3 regions of the Bacillus sp. MT94 genome follow, and region 1 is predicted to be linked to each of the others. Evidence: riboswitches for the same ligand, from Rfam matches in the RefSeq annotation. Region 1 holds a riboswitch; each other region holds the start of a gene.
The links. Region 1 has a riboswitch for S-adenosylmethionine ahead of AC1Q51_RS04745 (ECF-type riboflavin transporter substrate-binding protein). Riboswitches for the same ligand answer to the same signal wherever they lie in the genome.

Region 1 (2,272 bases):
GATTTTACTACCCATAAATAGCGGGATAAATAGTCGTAACTGTATACAAGCATAGAGGTTCTCACCTTTATGCTTGTATATTCTTATCCAGCAAATTGCACAGCAGTATTTGCATGTAAAAAAGCAGTATCAAAAACGGGAACAGTGAGATCATTTTGGGAGATGAGTAAAGGTATTTCAGTGCAGCCTAATAATATACCTTCAGCACCATTTTGAATTAATGATTTTGTAATTTGTAATAACTCTTCTTTAGATGTTTCTGAAATGATCCCTCTACTTAATTCATCTAATATGACATGGTGGATAAAAGTTCTTTCCTCGTCATTGGGGATAATTGTCTCAATGTTATATTTCGCTAATCGTGATTTATAGAAATCTTGCTCCATCGTTTGTTTTGTTCCTAATAGTCCGATACGTTTTATATTCTGTTCTACCATTTCTTTAGCACTTACATCACCAATGTGAAGAAGCGGGATAGATATTGCTTGTTCTACTTCCTCGGCAAATAGATGTACGGTATTTGAACACATTAATAAACATTCAGCCCCAGATTTTTCAACTTTCTTTGCAACTGTAACTAGTTCATTTTTCACTTCTTCATATTGATGGTTTTGTAATAAAGTAGTTACTTCACCAAAATCCATACTATATAAAACTAACTTTGCATTTTGATCGTATTGAGAGAGTGTAAGTGTATTAATATGTTTATAGTATAATGATGTAGATTCCCAACTTAATCCTCCAATCAAACCAATAACTTTCATAATGCATTCCTCCCAAAACGATTTTGAATTTATTATTTCATAATTCCGATAAGAATACAATGATTTAAATGATCTATTTAACAAAAAATAAAAATAGTAAGAAAAGTGTTGAAATTTACATTCTTTAGTGCCATAATACGAATTACAAATTAATACTTATCCAGAGAGGTGGAGGGAACGGCCCTAAGAAACCTCAGCAACCCCTATGTAATTTTATAGGAAGGTGCTAATTCCGCAGAGGACACGTTGTGTTTTTTGAAAGATAAGAGGATTCTTGAACGTGAAAGAAAATGACCTCTTATATAAGAGGTCATTTTTTGTTGTATAGAAAGGGAGTGTAGATGCATAATTCATTTTTAAATTAAATATAGAGTAATAAAAGTTGACTAATATGAGAGGGGAATTGTAATGAACAAATTATCAACAAAGTTAGTAGTAGCAATCGGTATTGGAGCAGCATTATACGGGATATTAGGACTTTGGGGATTTTCTATTGCACCGAATACATTTATTAAACCAGCATTAGCTATATTAACTGTTTTTGGAGCATTATTTGGTCCAGTGGCAGGACTGTTAATCGGACTTATCGGTCATACCGTAACAGATACGATTGCTGGATGGGGGATTTGGTGGGGCTGGGTTACTAGTTCAGGGATTATTGGTTTTTCGATGGGTCTTATTCAAAAAAGAGTTGGTTTTAGTGTGAAAAACGGGTCGTTTAACAAGGGGCATATTTCTTATTTAGCAATTACTGGGCTAGTTGGTATTGTCATTGCTATTATATTTGCTGGGGCATTCGATATTATTGTGATGGGAGAACCATTTGACAAAATTGTTATCCAAGTATTAGGAGCAACAATTTCCGATGTTATCGTTTTCTTAGTAGTTGGATTGCCACTTACAATTGGCTTGGCAAAATCTAATAAGAAACATACACATTTAAAAATTGAAAAGTAGGGATGTTAACATGAAACCAATTATTTCGTTTGAACAATTCACCTTTCAATATGGGCATGCTGCGCAGCCTACTTTAAGTGATATTACCTTTCATATATACCCTGGGGAAAAAGTACTAATTGCTGGACGAAGTGGTTCAGGAAAGTCGACATTAGCTCATTGTATAAATGGGCTAATCCCATTTTCTTACGAAGGGACTAGTACAGGTAACGTTTTAATTGCCGGTAAAGACCCGAGGGAAGGAAGTATTTTTGAACAAAGTAAGCAGGTAGGAACAATTTTGCAAGATCAAGATGCTCAATTTATTGGTCTGACAGTAGAAGAAGATGTAGCTTTTTATTTAGAAAATGAATGTGTAAAGCAAGATGACATGAAAAAGATTGTTTCGGACTCATTAAGAAAGGTGAAGATGCATACGTTTCATAAACAAAGTCCACATGAATTATCAGGAGGTCAAAAGCAAACAGTTTCTCTAGCGGGTTTATTAACAACAAATGCGGATATATTATTGTTCGATGAACCGTTAGCTAATTTAGATCCACTAAGTGCCT
Region 2 (2,272 bases), on a different contig from region 1:
TGCTTTTTATAAATATTTATCAAAAACAAGAGTTGTCTTTATTTGCTAAAGAGTTATATCGATATATGTCTCCCACTACACTTAATCAATTAGCTATAGAAGCAGGCGGAATGAAATGAAAACGCAAGTGCCATGGGCATCATTTTTTATATTTGTGTGTATGGTTAAATCAACAAACCGCTACTACCTCTATTACTCAACTTTGTAGTCAATTAGAAACTTCAACAGGAGTTTTATTAATTCCCTCAGGGCTAAGCCCTGCCGCTGCATGAAGCCCACTCATAATCGAACCAAGGAATCACTTGCCGCCCGTTGACTAATCCAAATGAAAATAGCAGCTAATTCTGATCCAGAAAACTTAAGTCTTCGCCTTATAAATCCTATTTCCCTTGCAAGTTCTTCTAAGAATACAGGTGTAACATATCGTTGTAATTATTCTGCAAATGGTAATAATTCATCTTGAATCGAGAGATTCATAAGAAAACATCATCCTTTCTAATTTAGCTTGTTTAGAAAAGATAACGTTTTTTTGATATTTGAGGGTATTAAAATCACCTGAGTTGATGGTTATGTATGGTGACCCCATAGCCAAAGAAGTAAGAAGATATTTAGAAGTGTATTAAATTTTGAGGCAGTGCTTGTGAACCGTATCATAAATAAATCAGGTTGTGTATGTTCGATTTTTAAATAATACCCGAGAAGGAGTGGGTTGCAGTTATAGTAATACTCTATTTTTTGTATTTCTATAATAGATATTTTTTTAAAAAACAGAATTATCTTGACAGTTATTAAATGGATTGATAAGGTTATAAAAAAATATTTCTTATCCAGAGAGGTGGAGGGACTGGCCTTATGAAACCTCAGCAACAGGTCTGCTTAAGTAGACACTGTGCTAATTCCAGCGGGTGATAATCCTGATAGATGAGAGCTTCCGTTTTTATTTGTCAGTAACGCCCTCTTTTTTAGAGTGCGTTTTTGTTTTTTCTGGATAGTAACTAAAGGAGAGTAGAAATGGAGAACAAAAATGGGAGAGAATTTCAAAGAAAAATGCAAGCACGTCATTTAGTCATGCTATCACTTGGTGGGGTGATTGGAACTGGCTTATTCTTAAGCTCGGGTTACACTATTCAACAAGCTGGCCCGTTTGGAACAATTCTATCCTATCTGATTGGTGCGCTAGTAGTTTATCTAGTTATGCTATGTTTAGGCGAGCTTTCCGTACATATGCCTGAAACGGGCGCATTTCATAGTTATGCAGTTAAATACATTGGACCTGGTACAGGGTATACAGTAGCCTGGTTGTATTGGTTAACTTGGACTGTTGCTTTAGGGTCTGAATTTACAGCCGCAGGATTACTTATGAAGCGATGGTTTCCATCGGTTAATATTTGGGTATGGAGTGCTCTTTTTGCCATTTTGATCTTTGTATTAAATGTCCTGACTGTTAAATTTTTCGCCGAATCCGAATTTTGGTTTTCATCGATAAAGGTTATAGCTATTGTGATTTTTATTGTTTTAGGAGTAGCGGCAATGCTAGGGTTTCTTCCAATGACTCATTCAAAAGCAGCACCATTCTTTTCTAATTTTACAAGTGGAGGTTTATTTCCTCATGGTGCTACGGCCATTATGATGACCATGCTTGCGGTTAATTTTGCTTTTTCGGGAACAGAATTAATAGGCATTGCAGCTGGAGAAACAGCGAACCCAGAAAAAATGATACCGAAGGCCATTCGAACTACTCTGTGGAGATTGATCATCTTTTTTGTAGGAACGATTGTTGTTTTATCTGCGTTATTGCCTATTTCCGATGCAGGGGTATTAGAGAGCCCTTTTGTTGCAGTTCTAGAACGAATTGGGGTGCCATATTCAGCTGACATAATGAATTTCGTTATCTTAACAGCCATTTTATCTGCGGCAAACTCAGGCCTTTATGCCTCTTCTAGAATGCTTTGGTCGCTTGCTAATAAGAATACGATATCCCCGATTTTTGGGAAAATGACGAAGCAAGGTGTTCCAATCAACGCCGTCATTTTCAGTATGATGGGTGGAGCTTTGGCTTTGCTCTCAAGTATTGTGGCACCAGATACTGTCTATATCGTACTTGTTTCCATTTCCGGTCTAGCAGTAGTTATAGTTTGGATGAGTATTAGCGCTTCCCAGTTCCTATTTCGCAGACAATTTTTGAAAGAAGGAAATTCTGAAAAGGACTTGATTTATCGCACACCACTATATCCATTAGTACCAATTGCTTCTTTTATCCTTTGTCTGGCAT
Region 3 (2,272 bases), on a different contig from region 1:
AACCGAAGAATAGTGCTACGTCGCCTTCTTCACCTACGTTTGCAGAGCAATGCATAGAAAGGATATCTTGTTCAGGTAATAAGAAGTTCATAATAGAGAAGATTGATTTTTTCATTTCTCCAGCGTATTCTGTACCACCAATTAGTACGATACGTTTTTCGAATGAAACCATAATGAATGCTTCAGAGTTTGTACCGTCAACAGCTGGATCAGCTTTGAAATTCGGTGCAGAAACAATTGTGAACTCTGATTCATGAGTTGTTAATTCTTCTTCAGTTGGACGAATGAATAATTGATGTACAAATAAATTGTGCCATGCATATTCGTTAATAACTTGAATTGGTAGGCGGTAATTGCGGTCAGCGCCTGCAAATCCTTTGAAGACGAATAACTCTTCTTTTTCTTTTAAGTATTCTAAAACTTTAGTATATAATTTATTAAAATGTTCTTCAGAAATCGGTTGGTTCACAGCTCCCCAAGCAATTTTGTCAGCAACCGATGCTTCTTTCACAATAAATTTATCTTTAGGAGAACGTCCTGTATATTTTCCAGTTGAAGCAGAAACGGCACCAGTCGAAGTTAATTTCCCTTCATTTCGCATTAATACTTTTTCCACTAATTGCGGAACACTTAGTTGAATCTGTGCATTGCTTCCGTTCAATAATTCGTGTAAACCAATTTGGACATTCACAGTACTCATATTTATATACCATCCTTTTCATTTAATGAAATATTTCTCGTAATCCCCAACAAGAGTATAACACAATTATATAAATAATGTATACTATTTATTTCTTTTTGTTTGTGTGAATGCATTATTTCCCTATTAATATTTCATTTCAGGCGTATTGAGAAAAACTTTCAGGAAAATGTGAATATTAATTGACAAATGAATATCATTTCTTTAGTATAGGTTGGGACGGATACTCTCTTATCCCGAGCTGGCGGAGGGACAGGCCCGATGAAGCCCAGCAACCTCACTTGTATTGATAAATGCAGGTGAATAGGTGCTAAAACCTGTGCGAGGCTACAGGTCTCGAACGATAAGAGCGAAGGGCAAAAAGCAGTATGCAAGTAGCAAATTAAACCTTTCCTCTATGTAAAGTAGGAAAGGTTTTTCTGTATGCTTGTGTGGGAGAATAAATGTATGTCGCAGTTTGTGGCAAATTAAGGATGAGTTCCGTACAATATATACAATTACTGTAGGGAGGTTTACCACATGACAAAAAAACGTCATCTGTTCACATCTGAGTCTGTAACTGAAGGACATCCAGATAAAATTTGTGACCAAATTTCTGATTCAATTTTAGATGCGATCTTATCAAAAGACGCAAATGCACGTGTAGCTTGTGAAACAACTGTAACAACTGGTTTAGTATTGGTAGCGGGGGAAATTACGACTTCTACTTACGTAGATATTCCAAAAATCGTTCGTGAAACAATTCAAGGCATTGGTTACACACGCGCAAAATACGGATTCGATGCAGAAACTTGTGCTGTTTTAACATCTATCGATGAGCAGTCTGCTGACATCGCTATGGGTGTTGACCAAGCGCTAGAAGCACGCGAAGGTCAAATGACTGACGCTGAGATTGAGGCAATTGGTGCAGGAGACCAAGGTTTAATGTTTGGTTTCGCATGTAATGAAACACAAGAGTTAATGCCACTTCCAATCTCGCTTGCTCACAAATTAGCTCGCCGTTTAACTGAAGTACGTAAAGATGATACATTATCATACTTACGTCCAGATGGAAAAACGCAAGTTACAGTTGAGTATGATGAAAATGGTAAACCAGTACGTGTTGATACTATCGTAATTTCTACACAACATCACCCAGATGTTACATGGGAAGAAATCGATCGCGACTTAAAAGAGCACGTAATTAAAGCTGTAGTACCAGCAGAATTAATGGATGGAGAAACGAAATTCTTCATTAATCCAACTGGCCGCTTCGTAATTGGTGGACCACAAGGTGATGCTGGTTTAACAGGACGTAAAATCATCGTTGATACTTACGGTGGATACGCTCGCCATGGCGGCGGTGCATTCTCTGGTAAAGATGCAACAAAAGTTGACCGTTCTGCAGCATATGCAGCTCGTTATGTTGCGAAAAACATCGTAGCAGCTGGTCTTGCTGACAAAGCAGAAGTACAACTTGCATACGCAATCGGTGTAGCACAACCAGTATCAATTTCAGTTGATACATTCGGCACAGGTAAAGTATCTGAAGACGTACTAGTAGAACTAGTTCGTAACAACTTCGATCTTCGC

Region 2: it holds a riboswitch for S-adenosylmethionine, as region 1 does, so the genes downstream of both, mmuP (S-methylmethionine permease) here and AC1Q51_RS04745 (ECF-type riboflavin transporter substrate-binding protein) in region 1, are expected to answer to the same signal.
Region 3: it holds a riboswitch for S-adenosylmethionine, as region 1 does, so the genes downstream of both, metK (methionine adenosyltransferase) here and AC1Q51_RS04745 (ECF-type riboflavin transporter substrate-binding protein) in region 1, are expected to answer to the same signal.

The regions. Positions count from the first base shown of each region.
Region 1 is NZ_JBXAEZ010000001.1:981,460-983,731, forward strand. It holds gene AC1Q51_RS04740 (aspartate/glutamate racemase family protein) at 84-764, opposite strand; SAM riboswitch class I at 918-1,033, shown strand; gene AC1Q51_RS04745 (ECF-type riboflavin transporter substrate-binding protein) at 1,173-1,721, shown strand; gene AC1Q51_RS04750 (ABC transporter ATP-binding protein) at 1,732-2,272, shown strand, end outside.
Region 2 is NZ_JBXAEZ010000005.1:376,032-378,303, forward strand. It holds partial or broken gene AC1Q51_RS20035 (IS4 family transposase) at 9-257, shown strand; partial or broken gene AC1Q51_RS20040 (IS4 family transposase) at 233-477, opposite strand; SAM riboswitch class I at 821-928, shown strand; gene mmuP (S-methylmethionine permease) at 1,012-2,272, shown strand, end outside.
Region 3 is NZ_JBXAEZ010000002.1:1,023,431-1,025,702, reverse strand. It holds gene pckA (phosphoenolpyruvate carboxykinase (ATP)) at 1-700, opposite strand, end outside; SAM riboswitch class I at 929-1,050, shown strand; gene metK (methionine adenosyltransferase) at 1,220-2,272, shown strand, end outside.